DNA from 2 places in the Bradyrhizobium sp. CCGB20 genome. Region 2 is predicted to be linked to the other one. Evidence: predicted binding sites of a transcription regulator. Region 2 holds the regulator's gene; the other holds the start of a gene.
The links. The regulator LexA, encoded in region 2, represses DNA repair genes until DNA is damaged. The targets are predictions, from matches to a motif close to TGTTCNNNNTGTGTTCNG.
Positions count from the first base shown of each region.

Region 1: the regulator LexA is predicted to act here: its motif matches at 4,018-4,035, upstream of NLM15_RS10625 (PA0069 family radical SAM protein).

Region 1 is NZ_JANADN010000001.1:2,328,285-2,336,182, forward strand. Features, by position in the region: gene NLM15_RS10610 (RMD1 family protein) at 1-68, shown strand, start outside; gene NLM15_RS10615 (acetate/propionate family kinase) at 274-1,455, opposite strand; gene NLM15_RS10620 (phosphoketolase) at 1,460-3,847, opposite strand; gene NLM15_RS10625 (PA0069 family radical SAM protein) at 4,057-5,232, shown strand; gene NLM15_RS10630 (VOC family protein) at 5,256-5,711, shown strand; gene NLM15_RS10635 (ribonuclease HII) at 5,786-6,649, shown strand; gene NLM15_RS10640 (glycosyltransferase family 39 protein) at 6,749-7,898, shown strand, end outside.
Region 2 is NZ_JANADN010000001.1:5,151,209-5,159,106, forward strand. Features, by position in the region: gene NLM15_RS23800 (SDR family oxidoreductase) at 1-50, shown strand, start outside; gene NLM15_RS23805 (S41 family peptidase) at 121-1,458, opposite strand; gene NLM15_RS23810 (alpha-hydroxy acid oxidase) at 1,766-2,899, shown strand; gene NLM15_RS23815 (HAD family phosphatase) at 2,913-3,539, shown strand; gene NLM15_RS23820 (hypothetical protein) at 3,704-3,898, shown strand; gene glp (gephyrin-like molybdotransferase Glp) at 4,130-5,341, shown strand; gene lexA (transcriptional repressor LexA) at 5,518-6,219, shown strand; gene NLM15_RS23835 (hypothetical protein) at 6,430-6,630, shown strand; gene NLM15_RS23840 (hypothetical protein) at 6,822-7,256, shown strand; gene NLM15_RS23845 (GAF domain-containing protein) at 7,480-7,898, shown strand, end outside.

The DNA.
Region 1 (7,898 bases), 2.8 Mb from region 2:
CGGTGGTCGTGCTGATTTTGATCGAAGTCGCGATCGGCTGTATCCAGATCTTTGCCGGGATTCACTGAGTTCAGCAGGCGAGATGCGCATGACTGTGCCCTCGCCCCTTGTGGGAGAGGGCAGCGATGCAAGAAGACACAAGTTCATTTGGGTGAGGGGTCTGTCTCCGCGCATTCATTTGCATGTGTGAGCGCGGACAGAACCCCTCATCCGGCGCTTCGCGCCACCTTCTCCCACAAGGGGAGAAGGGAAGATGCACCCGCCAATCGCGTCTCATCTCGTTCGCAGCACCGCCGCGCAATGCCGCGCGATCGTCAACTCCTCATTCGTTGGAATGACCAGCACATCGACAGTACTGTCACCGCCGCTGATCCGCTCGCGTCCCCCGTCATTCGCAGCGGCATCGATGCGCACGCCAAGCCAGCCGAGACGCTCGCCGATTGCTCCACGGATGTCCGCAGCATGCTCGCCAATGCCACCGGTGAAGACCAGGCCGTCGAGCCCGCCAAGCGTGGTCGCCATCACCGCAACCTGCTGCGCCGCGCGGAAGGTGAAGAGATCGACCGCCTCGCGCGCCGCAGCCTCACTGCTTGCGAGCAGTGCGCGCATGTCCGCCGAGATCCCGGAGACGCCGAGCAGGCCGGACTCGTGATAGAGCAGGTGCTCGATGTGCTCGACGGACATCTTCTCGTGCTGTTGCAGATAGAGCAGGACGCCGGGATCGATCGTGCCGCAGCGGGTGCCCATCACCAGGCCATCGAGCGGCGTCAGTCCCATCGTGGTGTCGACGCTGCGGCCATCGCGCAAGCCGCACAGGCTCGCGCCATTGCCGAGATGCGCGATCACGGTGTGCTTCGAGGCGAGCTCCGGCGCGATTTCGGCGAGGCGGCCCGCGACATATTCGAAGGAGAGACCGTGGAACCCATAGCGCCGGATGCCGCGCTCCTCGAAGCGCCGCGGGATCGCGAAGCGGCTCGCGGGCGGCTCAATGCTGTGGTGGAAGGCGGTGTCGAAGCAGGCAATCTGCGTCAGGTCGGGCTTGATCGTCCTGATGGTCCGGACCGGCGCCAAGCAACGCGGCTGGTGCAGCGGCGCCAGCGGCGTCAGCGCCTCGAGTCTCGCGTAGACGTCGTCCGTCAGCGTCACCGGCCCGGAATAGTCCGGGCCGCCATGAACGATGCGGTGACCCACGGCGCGCAAGCGCTGATCGCCAAAGCGGTCCTTTATGAAGCCGAGCATGTCGGCGAGCAGGTGACCTCCGCTCGCGTCCGCCGTCTCCCTCCGTGTCTCGAACAGGTCCTCGCCCGCGGGGCTCCTTACCACGAGCCGCGGTTTCGCCTCATGCTCGTCGAGGAGGCCCTTGCACAGCAGGGCAGGCTCGGTCGCTGCAATGTCGAACAGGCCGAACTTGATGCTCGACGAGCCCGCGTTGAGGACGAGGACCGACGCGGTCATGACGTCAACCGGTCTTGCCCGGCCAGACCCAGTCGCGCACCGCAGGCATGTCCTCACCATGCTCGCGGACGTAACGCGAATGCTCGATCAGTCTGTCGCGGAATTGCTGCTTGACCTGCGCGGCCTTGGCCGCAAGCCCGGGCACGCGCTCGATCGCCTCGATCGCGAGGTGATAGCGGTCGAGCCCGTTGAGCACGACCATGTCGAACGGCGTCGTCGTGGTACCTTCCTCGGCAAAGCCACGCACATGCATGCCGGCATGGTTGGTGCGGTTATAGGTGAGACGGTGGATCAAATAGGGATAGCCGTGATAGGCGAAGATCACGGGCCTGTCTGATGTGAACAGGCCGTCGAAGTCGCGGTCGGAAAGGCCGTGCGGATGCTGCTCCCGGGGTTGCAGCGTCATGAGGTCGACGACGTTGACGACGCGGATCTTCAGGTCAGGCAGCGCCTTGCGCAGCAGGTCGACGGCGGCGAGCGTTTCCAGCGTCGGCACGTCGCCGGCGCAGGCCATCACCACGTCGGGCTCGCCGTTGGCGTCTTCGTTGCCGGCCCAGGTCCAGATGCCGATGCCGGCATCGCAATGCGTGGCCGCTTCCTGCATCGACAGCCATTGCGGCGACGGCTGCTTGCCGGCGACGATGACGTTGATGCGGTTGTAAGTGCGCAGGCAGTGGTCGGCGATCCACAACAGCGTGTTGGCGTCGGGCGGGAAGTAGATGCGGACGATGTCGGCCTTCTTGTTGGCGACGAGATCGACGAAGCCGGGATCCTGATGGCTGAAGCCGTTATGGTCCTGCCGCCAGACATGCGAGGTCAAGAGATAGTTGAGCGAAGCGATCGGGCGGCGCCACGGCAGATGCCGCGTGACCTTCAGCCATTTGGCATGCTGGTTGAACATGGAATCCACGATGTGGATGAAGGCCTCGTAGCAGGAGAAGAAGCCGTGCCGTCCGGTGAGCAGGTAGCCCTCGAGCCAGCCCTGGCAGAGATGCTCGCTCAAAACCTCCATGACGCGGCCGTCCTGTGCGAGGTGCACGTCGTAGGATTCGATCGGCTCCATCCAGACGCGTTCGGTGGCCTCGAACACCGCGTCGAGCCGGTTCGACGCGGTCTCGTCCGGACCCATGATGCGGAAGTTGCGCTCTTGCGCGTTGAGACGGATGACGTCGCGCAGGAATTTGCCGAGCTCGCGCGTCGCTTCCGCGGTCACGCCGCCGGGCTGCGGCACCTCCACGGCGAAGCTGCGGAAGTCCGGCAGCTTCAGCTCCTTCTTCAACAGACCGCCATTGGCGTGCGGATTGGCGCCCATGCGGCGGATGCCGTCGGGCGCCAGCGCCTGTAGCTCGGGGATGAGCGCGCCGTTCTTGTCGAACAGCTTGTCCGGCTCGTAGCTGCGCATCCAGTCTTCGAGCACCTTCAGATGCGCCGGGTTTTCGCGGCAACTCGCAACGGGAACCTGATGTGCGCGCCAGAAGCCCTCGACTTTCTTGCCGTCGACCTCTTTCGGGCCGGTCCACCCCTTCGGGCTGCGCAATACGATCATCGGCCAGCGCGGCCGTTCGACCGTCCTGCGCCCGTCGCGAGCGTGCTGCTGGATCGAGCGGATGCTGGCAAGCGCGACGTCGAGCGCGTCCGCCATGGCTTGGTGCATCAATCCGGGATCGTCGCCCTCGACGAACAGCGGCTCGTGGCCGAACCCGCGGAAGAGATCGCGGATCTCCTCGTCGCGCATCCGCCCGAGCACGGTCGGGTTGGCGATCTTGTAGCCGTTGAGATGCAGAATCGGCAGCACCGCCCCGTCATGGGCGGGATTGAGGAACTTGTTGGAGTGCCAGGACGCCGCGAGCGGACCGGTCTCGGCCTCGCCGTCGCCGACGACGCAGGCGACGACCAGGTCGGGGTTGTCGAATGCGGCGCCATAAGCGTGCACCAGCGCGTAGCCGAGCTCGCCGCCTTCGTGGATCGAGCCCGGCGTTTCCGGCGCCGCGTGGCTCGGAATGCCGCCAGGGAAGGAGAACTGTCTGAACAGCTTGCGCAATCCGTCCGCGTTGCGCGGGATGTCGGGATAGATCTCGCTGTAGCTGCCTTCGAGATAGGTGTTCGCCACCATGCCCGGCCCGCCATGGCCGGGGCCGCAGATATAGAGCACGCTGACGTCGAGCGCGCGGATGACACGGTTGAGATGGGCGTAGATGAAGTTGAGACCGGGTGTCGTGCCCCAATGTCCGAGCAAACGCGGCTTGATGTGCTCGGGCCGCAAGGGCTCGCGCAGCAGCGGATTGTCGAGCAGATAGATTTGCCCGACGGAGAGGTAGTTGGCGGCGCGCCAATAGCGATCGAGCAGATCGAGGTCGTTGCTCGCCGCACGCGATTTTTGTTGATTTGTCATGTTCATGCCGACCTTCCCCAGCGATTGTCACCAACTGTGTTCCGCGACGATTGATCCCTGTCCGGCATCGAACCGGATTGCCGCGACGGCCATGTTGCGTGAGGTCAAAGGACCGAGCCCGAAATTTGGGCGGCTACTGTGCATGGGGTTGTTCCCACGTTTTTTGTTTGCGTTCTTGATTTGTTCCTTTCTCGTGCTATCTTGGCTTCATGAGTCCAGCATCCTCTCATGCTCTCAAGCACCCGCCGGTCACGGCGCCCTCCGAGCCGGCGGGTGCGGACTCTGATTTTCCCGCCGATTTTCCAGAACTTGGCGTCGCCATCGACCGCGCGCGCAGGCGAGGGCGGGGCGCTCAATCCAATGCCAGCGGCCGCTTTGAAGCCGAGGCGCGCGTCGCCTTCGACGATGGCTGGCAGAGCCTGGAGGAGCTGCCGCCGTTCAAGACCAGTGTCGGCGTCGACACCTCCCGCAAGGTGATCACCCGCAACGAATCCCCTGACATCGGCTTCGATCGCTCGATCAATCCCTATCGCGGCTGCGAGCACGGCTGCGTCTACTGCTTCGCGCGGCCGACGCATGCCTATCTCGGCCTGTCGCCGGGGCTCGACTTCGAGTCCAAGCTGTTCGTGAAGCCCGAGGCGCCGGCGCTGCTCGAGAAGGAGCTCGCCGCGCCAGGCTACGAGCCCCGGATGATCGCGATCGGCACCAACACCGATCCCTATCAGCCGATCGAGCGCGAGCGCAAAATCATGCGCGGCATTCTCGAAGTGCTGGAGCGCGCCAGCCATCCCGTCGGCATCGTCACCAAGTCGGCGCTGGTGGTGCGCGACATCGACATTCTCGCGCGCATGGCCAAGCGCAACCTCGCCAAGGTCGCGATCTCGGTCACCTCGCTCGATCCGAAGCTCGCGCGCACCATGGAGCCGCGGGCCTCGACGCCGCCGAAGCGGCTGGAGGCGCTGAAGCAGCTTTCGGAGGCCGGCATTCCGACCACCGTGATGGTCGCGCCTGTCATTCCTGCGCTGAACGATTCCGAGATCGAGCGCATTCTCGACGCCGCCGCCCATGCCGGCGTCAAGGAAGCCTCCTACGTGCTGCTGCGGCTGCCGCTGGAGGTGCGCGATCTCTTCCGCGAATGGCTGATGGCGAATTATCCGGACCGCTACCGCCACGTCTTCACCCTGATCCGCGACATGCGCGGCGGCCGCGACTACGATGCGAAATGGGGCGAGCGGATGAAGGGCACGGGACCGATGGCCTGGACCATCGGCCGCCGCTTCGAGATCGCCTGCGACAGGCTCGGTCTGAACAAGCGGCGCTCGAAGCTGACGACGGATCACTTTGCAAGGCCGAAGCGGAACGGCGATCAGCTCAGCCTGTTCTGATCGGGAAGTGGAAGAGGCGTTGCATGAGCAAGGAACTCACCGTGCCGGTGCCGCGGCTCACCGTCATCACCCTCGGCGTGAGCGACATTCGCGCCAGCATCGCCTTTTATGACGCGCTGGGTTTCTCGCGCCGGCTGAAGGCGACCGGCGAGGCCGTCGCCTTCTATGATACCGGTGGTCCGGTGCTTGCCCTGTTTCACTGGGACAAGCTCGCGGCAGACGCCAAGCTGCCTGATGATCCGAGGCCTGCGACCTTCCGCGGCATGACGCTCGCATGGAACTGCCTGACACGTGAGGAGGTCGATGCGGTGCTGGCCTTCGCGCTCGGCAAGGGCGCGAAGCTGCTGAAAGCGGCGCATGAGACCGATTACGGCGGCTATTCCGGCTATTTCGCCGATCCCGACGGCCATCCCTGGGAGGTCGTGGTCGCGCCGGGCATCGAGGTCGGTGAGGACCGGCGGGTGCATCTGGCCGAGTAGGGCTCGTCTGAATAACGGGAATTGCGAGGGGTTCCCGGTTGCGCCGGCCGGGCTGCTTGCGCACGATCCCGGCCATGATTCGGGACAAGTCCGCCAAGAAGCCGGCCAAAGACGCGCCAAAGAAGGACGCCGCAAGGAAGGCAGCGCCCGCGAAGGCGGCCAAGCCTTCCGCCGTCAAGCCTCCCGCCATCAAGGCCCCGGCCGGCAGGAAAGGTATCATCGCGATTGCGCCGCCGAGCTTTCGCCGCGAGCGCGCGCTGATCAAGCGCGGGGTCTGGCCGGTCGCTGGCTGCGACGAGGCCGGCCGCGGGCCGCTCGCCGGACCCGTGGTGGCCGCCGCGGTGATTCTCGATCCGGACCGCATTCCGCGCGGCATCGACGATTCCAAGCGCCTGACGGCCGAGGAGCGGGAAAGGCTGTTCGACAAGATCTGCGCCACCGCGCAGGTCTCGGTCGCCGTCGCCTCGCGCTCCCGGATCGACCGCGACAACATCCTGCGTGCCTCGCTGTGGGCGCTGAAGCGCGCCGTGGTGGCACTGCCCGATTCGCCGCGCCACGTGTTCGTCGACGGCCGCGATCGGCTCGACACCGCCTGCGACTGCGAGGCCGTGATCGGCGGCGACGGCATCGTCCTGTCGATCGCCGCGGCCTCGATCATCGCCAAGGTGACGCGGGACCGCCTGATGTGCGCGCTGGCGCAGGACTGCCCCGGCTATGGCTTCGAGCAGCACAAGGGCTACGCCGTTCCCGAGCACCTCGACGCGCTCGACCGCCTCGGTCCCACCGTTCACCACCGCAGCTTCTTCGCCCCCGTCGCCGCCGCCCGCGCCAAGCACATGCCCTGGACGGTCGAGCCGGTGCGGGACTTGTTTGCGGTGACCGAGATGGAAGTGCAGGTGGAAGCGGCCGTCGAAATCGATGCTTCCGCGAACCTCTAGGGCAGACTGTCGTTGCCACAACGCGTGACGCCCTTTATCAAAACAGATGTGAGCGAATAGGGCCGGCTGAACGGGTTGGCTGCATCTTTCGGACGTTGCATGCGGTTTACCTCCCTGGTCATCGAGCTCATTCGCGCCCGGCCGCGGCTGATCGTGTGGATCGCCGTGCTGCTCCAGGCCGCGATGTGGCTGTTCGTGGCGCTGGTGTTTTATCGCAGCCCGCCCGGCACGCTGGCGACGCTGCTTGCGTTCGGTCGCGAATACCAGGTCGGCACTGATCTCGGCCCGCCCTTGCCGATCTGGCTGGCCGACATCGCCTACCGCGCCGCCGGCGGCCACGTGTTCGGCGTCTATGTCCTCGCCCAGCTCTGCGAGATCGCGACCTTCGTCGCGCTTTATCATCTCTCCCGCGCCGTGGTCGGCTCACAGCAGGCGGTGCTGGCCGTGCTGCTGACCATGACGGTGCTGGCCTTCTCCTCGCCCGCGCTCGACTTCGGCCCGCTGGTGCTGGCGCGGCCGCTCTGGGCGCTGCTGCTGCTGCACTCCTGGCAGATCATCGGCCAGCGCCGCGGCAACGCTTGGTTCGCCTGGTCGATCGAGGCCGGCCTGTTGCTGCTGACGACGCCCGCGGCGATCTTCCTCCTGCTGCTGCTCGTTGTCTTCGCGATCTCGACCGCCGGCGGCCGCCGCACATTGCGCGCGCTCGATCCGCTGTTCGCGCTGATCGTCGTCGCGGTGCTGGCGCTGCCCTACGCGGTCTGGCTGATGCGCGCCGAGACGCTGGTCCTGCCGACGTTGCCGCAAGTCGCCGAGTTGAACGCTCGCGCGCTGCACGCGGCCTGGCTGCTTGGCGGGCTCGTGCTCGGGGCCGCGGCGATCCCGGCGCTGACCTTCCTCAACACCGGCATTTTCGTCGCCAAGGGCGAGGAAGCGCCAATCATCTACCGCCCGCCGGTCGCGCCGCTGGCGCGCAATTTTGTCTATTTCTTCGCGCTGGCGCCTGCGCTCGGCGCGGTGCTGATCTCCGGCGTGCTCGGGCTCGATGCCGTCGTGGGCGGCGCCGGCGTCGTGCTGGTGATGTCGGGCCTTGCCGTCGTCGTGACGGCGGGCAACCTCATCGCGATGCGCCGCGCGCGGATGCTGCGGACGGTGTGGGCTGCCGCCGTGGCGGCACCCGCAGCCGGCGTCGTGCTTGCCGTCCTGTTCCTGCCCTGGACCGGCGCCAATGAGATCGCGACCTCGATGCCGG
Region 2 (7,898 bases):
AACGCGACGGCCGCTACGAGGCCACCTTTGCGGCCATGAACCCGAGCTGAGACGGGGTCCCAAAACGAATTCGCCCGGGAGCGGTCATCCGCTCCCGGGCGATATCTGGAATCGCAAGGCTTAGTTCGGCACCGCAGCCTTCGGCGCAGGCTTGGCGGCGACCGCATTCGCGGTCACGCCGTGCAGGAAGTCGTAGGCCGCGTGGAGGGCCTTGTCGTCTTTCTCTTCCGGCGGGACGTAGGATTGCGATCCCGTCTGCTCATTGCCGTCGGCGTTCTGCAGATGGCCGCGCATCTGGGATTCCGCCATGGTGTCCATCCGGCCCTTCAGCTCGGGCGGCACGTCCTGCAGGATCTCGATGTCGGGCGCGATGCCCTGGGCCTGGATCGAACGGCCCGAGGGCGTGTAGTAGCGCGCGGTGGTCAGCGCCAGTGCACCGTTGCCGGCGCCGAGCGGAATGATGGTCTGCACCGAGCCCTTGCCGAACGAGCGCGTGCCGATGATGGTCGCGCGCTTGTGGTCATGCAGCGCGCCGGCCACGATCTCCGAGGCCGAAGCCGAGCCGCCATTGACCAGCACGACCAGCGGCTTGCCCTTGGTGAGGTCGCCACCATGCGCGGTGAAGCGCTGGGTCTCTTCCGGATTGCGGCCGCGGGTCGAGACGACCTCGCCGCGCTGCAGGAATGCGCTGGACACCGAGACGGCCTGGTCGAGCAATCCGCCCGGATTGTTGCGCAGGTCCATCACATAGCCGACGAGCTTCTCCGGCGGGACGTCCCTGGAGATCGAGGCGATCGCCTTCTTCAGGCCGTCGGTGGTCTGCTCGTTGAACGAGGTGACGCGGATATAGCCGATGTCGCCGTTCTCGACGTGGAAGCGAACCGGACGCACATGGATGATCTCGCGCTTGATCGCGACGTCGAGCGGGGCGTCAGCACCCTTGCGCACGATGGTGAGCTTGGTCTGGGTATCGACTGGCCCCTTCATCTTGTTGACGGCCTGCTCCAGCGTCATGCCCTGCACGGCATCGCCGTCGATCTTGCTGATGAGGTCGCCGGACATGATGCCGGCCTTGGACGCCGGCGTGTCGTCGATCGGCGAGACGACCTTCACCAGGCCCTCCTCCATCGTGACCTCGATGCCGAGCCCGCCGAACTCGCCGGAGGTGGTCTCCTGCATCTCGGTCCAGGCCTTGTCGTTCATGTAGCGTGAATGCGGATCGAGCGAGGTCACCATGCCGGTGATCGCGCCCTCGATCAGCTTGGAATTGTCGGGCTTCTCGACATAGCTCGCCTTCACCCGCTCGAACACTTCGCCGAACAAATTGAGCCGGGAATAGGCATCATCCGCGCGCGCCGCCGCCCGTGCCGCCCATACTCCGCCGTGCGGGCTCGCTACCAGAAGGGTCAGACACGCTCCCGTGAGCGCGCCCAGGGGGAACAGCAGGTTTTTCCGCATGGATAGGCTGGCCTTCTTGCTCGGAGCTTTGCTTTGGGCTTGGGAAGCGCCATGCAAATGGCGATCCAGCCCGCTGTTCACAATACCATTCGGGTTTCTTCAAGGCCGGGACGCCGCGCTGGCCGGTACACTGTAAAAATCCCTTCGCTCTGGCCTAAACTTTTGGCAACGTTCCGAAACCGTTTCGCGCAAGGCGGGAATCGGCCGGCCCGCCCACGCCTCGCAGCTATGCGATTTTAGGATGGTTTTGGAGGGCCGGACGCGATAGGCGATGACAACAAGACTTCAAATTCTCGGGAGGACAACAATGAATGACGCGCCCCGCATCCGGCCGGAAAGGAACGTCGAACTCGGCGCCAGCAACGAGCCGTTCCAGAACCTGCACGAATTCATCCGGAAGGCGCGCATCAACCTGAACCAGAACGCCTGGGATTATATCGTTGGCGCCGCCGAGACCGAGACCACGATGCGCCGCAACCGCATGGCGCTGGACGAGATCGCCTTCCGGCCGCGCGTGCTGCGCGACGTCCGCGAGGTCGACGGCTCGGTCGAGCTGTTCGGGCGCAGGATGCGGCTACCGGTGGTGCTGGCCCCTGTCGGTGCACTGGAGATCTTCGATCCGGATGGTGCGGCGAGCGTCGCGCGCGCGTGCGGCACTTTCGGTGCGGCGCACATGCTGAGCTCGGTGTCCGAGCCCGGCCTGGAGAAGACCGCCAAGGCCGCCCCTGATGCGCTGCGGCTCTATCAACTTTATGTGCGCGGTGACGACGACTTCGTCGCCGATGTCGTCGCGAGGAGCGAGAAGAACGCCTACGCCGCCTTCTGCCTGACCGTCGACACCGCCCATTACAGCCGTCGCGAACGTGACATTGCCAAGCGCTATGTTCGCGAGAGCCGCCTGCGCGCCACCGGCGGCGACTACCAGAAGGGCCTGGAGTGGCGGACCGTGAAGATGGTCAAGGACAAGTTCAAGATCCCGCTCATCCTGAAGGGCATCGCCACCGCCGAGGACGCCCAGATCGCGGTCGATCACGGCGTCGAGTGGATCTACGTCTCCAACCATGGCGGCCGCCAGCTCGACCACGGCCGCGGCGCCATGCACGTGCTGCCCGAGATCGTCGACGCCGTGAAGGGCCGCGCCAAGATCATGGTCGATGGCGGCTTCTGCCGCGGCACCGACATCGTCAAGGCGATCGCGGCGGGCGCAGACATGGTCGGCATCGGCCGGCTGCAATGCTGGGCGCTGGCGGCGGCCGGCGAAGCCGGCGTGACGCGGATGCTGGAGCTCCTGGAGGACGAGGTGCTGCGCTGCCTCGGCCTTCTGGGCGCGACCTCCTTCGCCGAGGTCAACAAGTCCTGCCTGCATCAGGCGACCGCGACCAATGCGCCGAGCGTCTTCAGCGCGTTCCCGCTGTTCGACCACGACCCGTATCGATACTGAGCGAAAGGATGCAATGAGCTCGCTCTCCCCCGGCAGCGCGGATGCGCTCTTGTTCGATCTCGGGCGCGTGGTGCTCGACATCGATTTCTCCAAGGCGATCGCCTGCTGGGCGGGACATGCCGGCTGCAAGCCCGAGGCCATCGTCGCGCGCTATGTGCGGGACAGCGAAGCCTACCGGCTGCACGAGGTCGGCAAGATCAGCGACGAGGCCTATTTTGACTCGCTGCGCGTCTCGCTCGGGATCGGCATTTCGGACGCACAATTCCTGGAGGGGTGGAACGCGATCTTCGCCGGCGAGATGCCCGACATCGCCGAGTTGCTGCCGCGCGCGGCAAAGCAGATGCCGGTCTACGCCTTCTCCAACACCAACCGGCCGCATGTCGACCATTTCTCGAAGGAATATGCCGGCCTGCTCGGACATTTCCGCGAGCTGTACCTGTCGTCCAGCATCGGCCTGCGCAAACCGGATGTGGAGGCTTTCGACCATGTCGTGGCCGCGATCGGCGTGCCGGCGAACCGTATCGTGTTCTTCGACGATCTTGCCGAGAACATCGAGGGAGCGCGGTCCAGCGGGCTGACCACGGTGCACGTGACCACGCCCCGCGACGTCGGGAACGCCCTCAAGGCGCTCGGAATTTGATCCCGGGCCGGCGGCTACACGCCGCGAACCAGGCGTATCCGGAGCCTATTTTGCCCGGGGAGAGGAACCGAAGCCCTTTGTATATTTTTATACAGAGTTCCCGGAACGAACGCCTGCCTCAGGACTCATGACTCCGTTGGGAATTCTACATCGGACTTATCGTCGTGTTGGGCAAAACCTACCTCACCAAGCAGGCCTCTCTGCTGATGAAATTCGCCAGGACCACATCGGATTCTGAGCTTTCCGCCAAGCTGATCAGCAAGGCCGCCGACCTGAAATCCCAGGCCGACCCGTTGCCTGACAAGGATCAGGGCTCCGCGGCGCCGGATGTCAGTCCGTACAAGCAGCCGGGGACCTGACCGATGCTGGCCGTGGCTCTCGTCATTCTCGTCCTCGCCATGGCCATCCTCATACCGGTCTGTCTTGCCTTCCGGATCATGCCGCGGCGGACTTGACGTCTGCCCATCGCTGCAGAGCGGATGACGCAGGATAAATCATCCTGTGCGGCCGCTGCTTTGCCTCCGCGCGCGCGCTCGGCTAAGACTCTCGCCGCCGATTTGCCCGAACGGGCACAGCTGGAGTTTTCACCCGTGGCCCTGATGCCGGTTTCCGACGCGCTTGCCGCGGTGCTGGCGGGTGCAGAGCCGCTGCCTGAAGAGATGATCGCGCTCGACGCAGCCTTCCACCGCGTGCTCGCCCGCGACGTCGCGGCGCGGCGCACGCAGCCACCCCAGGCCATGTCGGCAATGGACGGCTATGCAGTGCGGGCGGCCGATGCGGCGAAGATCGATGCCGCGCTCACCGTGATCGGCGAGGTCGCGGCGGGCCGGCCGTTTGCGGGAACGGTGGGCGCCGGCGAAGCGGTGCGGATCTTCACCGGCGGCGTCGTTCCCGATGGCGCGGACGCGGTCGTGATTCAGGAGGACACGGTTGCGGATGGCAAGCGCATCACGATCACGGAAGCGGCCGTTACCGGGCGGCACATCCGCCCCGCTGGCGTCGATTTTCGCGAGGGCGACGTGCTGCTGCGCGAGGGCACCCGGCTGACCGAGCGCGATCTGGCACTCGCTGCCGGGATGAATCACCCTCGACTGCCCGTCCGCCGCCGCCCGAAGGTCGCGATCCTCGCCACCGGTGACGAGCTGGTGATGCCCGGCACGACGCCCGGCCACGGCCAGATCGTCTATTCCAACGGCTATGCCCTGCACGCGCTCGCCCGCAGCGAGGGCGCCGACACCACCGACCTCGGTATCGCCGCCGACACGCTGGCGGCCACCACGGCCGGCATCCGCCGCGCGCGCGCGAGCGGCGCCGACATCCTGATCACGACCGGCGGCGCCTCGGTCGGCGACCACGATCTGGTCCAGCAGGCGCTGCGGGACGAAGGCATCTCGATGGCGTTCTGGAAGATCGCGATGCGGCCGGGCAAACCGATGATGAACGGGCGGCTCGGCGCGATGCGTGTGATCGGCCTGCCCGGCAATCCCGTGTCATCCTACGTTTGCGGATTCCTGTTCATGGTGCCGCTGATTCGCGCGCTCGCGGGCCGTTCGGCGATTCATCATCGCCGCGAACGCGCGGTGCTCGGCCGCGACGTCGGCGCCAACGACCAGCGCGAGGATTATCTGCGCGCGCGCCTGGAGCTGCGCGACGACGGCACGCTCACGGCCGTTCCCGTCAACCATCAGGATTCCTCGCTGCTTGCGAATCTCGCTGCGGCACAGGCACTTCTCGTGCGCCCGCCGTTCGCGCCGAAGGCCGAAGCCGGCACGCCTTGCGAGGTGCTGCGGCTGCCCGTCTGAGCGCTTCGTTCGCGTGCGTTCCGCGAAGTTTGTGGCGTTCACGGTAAATTAAGCAGTTGCGGAACATGTATCGAACATATAGTGTCCGTTCATGATTTGTTTCGAGCATGCAGCGACTTATCGCTGAATTCAGCGTCTCGGAATCGAACGACATCAACCGGGGGATTTTGGTCGAGATGTTAACGCGCAAACAATACGAGCTCCTGCGGTTCATCAGCGAGCGACTGAAGGAAAGCGGCGTGCCGCCCTCCTTCGACGAGATGAAGGACGCGCTCGACCTGCGCTCGAAGTCGGGTATCCACCGCCTGATCACCGCGCTCGAGGAGCGCGGCTTCATCCGGCGCCTGCCCAACCGCGCCCGCGCCATCGAGGTGATCAAGCTGCCCGAGCTTCAGGCCGCCGCCGGCAGCCGCCGCGGCTTCACGCCGAGCGTCATCGAAGGCAATCTGGGCAAGGTGCGCACGACGTCCAGCCCGCCGGCGGACGACGGCGAGCGCCCCGTTGCGGTGCCCGTGATGGGCCGCATCGCGGCCGGCACGCCGATCGAGGCCCTGCAGACCCGCAGCCACACCATCAGCGTACCGCCCGACATGCTCGGCTCGGGCGAGCATTACGCGCTCGAAGTGCGCGGCGATTCGATGGTCGAGGCCGGCATTCTCGACGGCGACATGGCGCTGATCCAGCGCAACGAGAGCGCCGATACCGGCGACATCGTGGTGGCGCTGATCGACGACGAGGAAGCAACCCTGAAGCGCTTCCGCCGCCGCGGCGCCTCGATCGCGCTCGAGCCCGCCAATGCAGCCTATGAGGTCCGCATCCTGCCGCCCAACCGGGTGAAGATCCAGGGTAAGCTGATCGGGCTGTACCGGAAGTACTGAGACCGGACGTCCTGCTATCGGTGATTTGGCGCCTCTCGCGCACTTTTCGATCGGCATCGCCGATCCGGCATTGGAGCGGACGATTGTCCGCTTCCGCTGGATAGTCTTTCTGGTTTCGCGCAGATTATCCGGCCCCTCCTCCGGCGCTACATCCTCGGCACGTCGCACGAAGCAGCATTGCTTCGCGCCCTCTGGGTTCGAGGAGAAGTCATGCGCAAGATCATTCTGGGCACAGTCGCCGCGGCGCTGATCGCAGCATCAGCGTCGCAGGCCTTCGCCGCGCAATCGCAACACCATGTCCGCAAGGACGCCGCTGCGGGTAAGCAAGTCCGGAATGCCCCCAACGCCGTCGCGCAATCGTCGCGGCCGGACTGGCCGTATTCCGGCTGGTCGGCGCCGGCAGGGCGCTGACACACACGTCCGGAATGCGCGGGAGCAGGCTTTGTTCCTCATGGAGCCGGAAAAGATAATGTGATCGCGGCCTGCGGCGGCGAGCCGCAGATTTGCCTACAAGCGGGCAGACGCTAACATGCTTCCACTCTGATAGAGGCCTGCGCCTCGAGAAGAGACGCGGGTCGCTATCCCTGCAAGAGGAGCACCCGATGTGTGACTACAGCCTGCATGCCGTCGCGTCGCGTCCTGCTGAAGTCGGCGAGACGGTCGTCACGACAACCTTCCGCGGCACCTCGACGCGCGGTTTTGCCTCCGCGGCCGATCCGACCGTCGCGGTCTGCCTGCTGCCGGGAACGGAGCTCGCCTTCGCCGACAACGTCCGCTACGACAATCGCTGGATCTGGACGCGGACCGTGAACTCGCGCGTCGGCAAGTTCGGCAAGATCGATCCGCACATTCCCGATCGCCATCATGATGCGATCGAATTCCCCGACGGCAAATACGTGTTGGTGACGCAGCTTGTCGAAGGCCAGCGCGCGACAGTGCTGCAACTGCCGGTGACCCAGCCGGTCGGCGAGCGTGAGCACAAGCCGCAGATCACCGCCGAAAGCCGGCCGACCATCACCCGCCTGCCGATCGGCTGACACAGCCATCCCGGCCGGCGGGTCGGGCCAGGATTGAAATTGCCATCGCCGGCCGAGGCCGGCGAGATGGTATCGCTTGCATTCCGCGAAGCTCCATTGGACGGACCAAGCCGCTCCGCCTCCCCACCGCACGAAGTTTGCGCTGTCCTGCCTGAATTTTGAACGTCCGTTCCGCAGCCAAATGGCCGATGCTTGGTGCGGCTTGAGACGGCGGACACGTTCGATGAAGACCTTCATTCGCGTCGTTGAACTCTGGGTGCCCGACCGCACGCGCATGCGGCTGGAATTCGGCGGCGGCCTCTACGGCGAAGGCCTGTCCGCGTTCAGGGCCGTGAGCGAAGGTCTGCACTTCGGATATGATGAGGGGCTTCCGGGCAAGGCCTGGGCCAGCGGCCACCCCGTGATCCTCACCAAATTCGCCAACTCCTATTTCAAGAGGACCGATCAGGCCATCGCGGCCGGGCTCACCTGTGGCGTGGCGGTCCCGGTGTTTTCCGGCGAATTCCTGCAAGCCGTCATGGTGCTGTTCTGCGGCGACGACGAGGTACATGTCGGCGCGATCGAGCTCTGGCACAACGATGCCGAAATCTCCCACGAGATGGGACTCGTCGACGGCTATTACGGCACCGCCGACATGTTCGA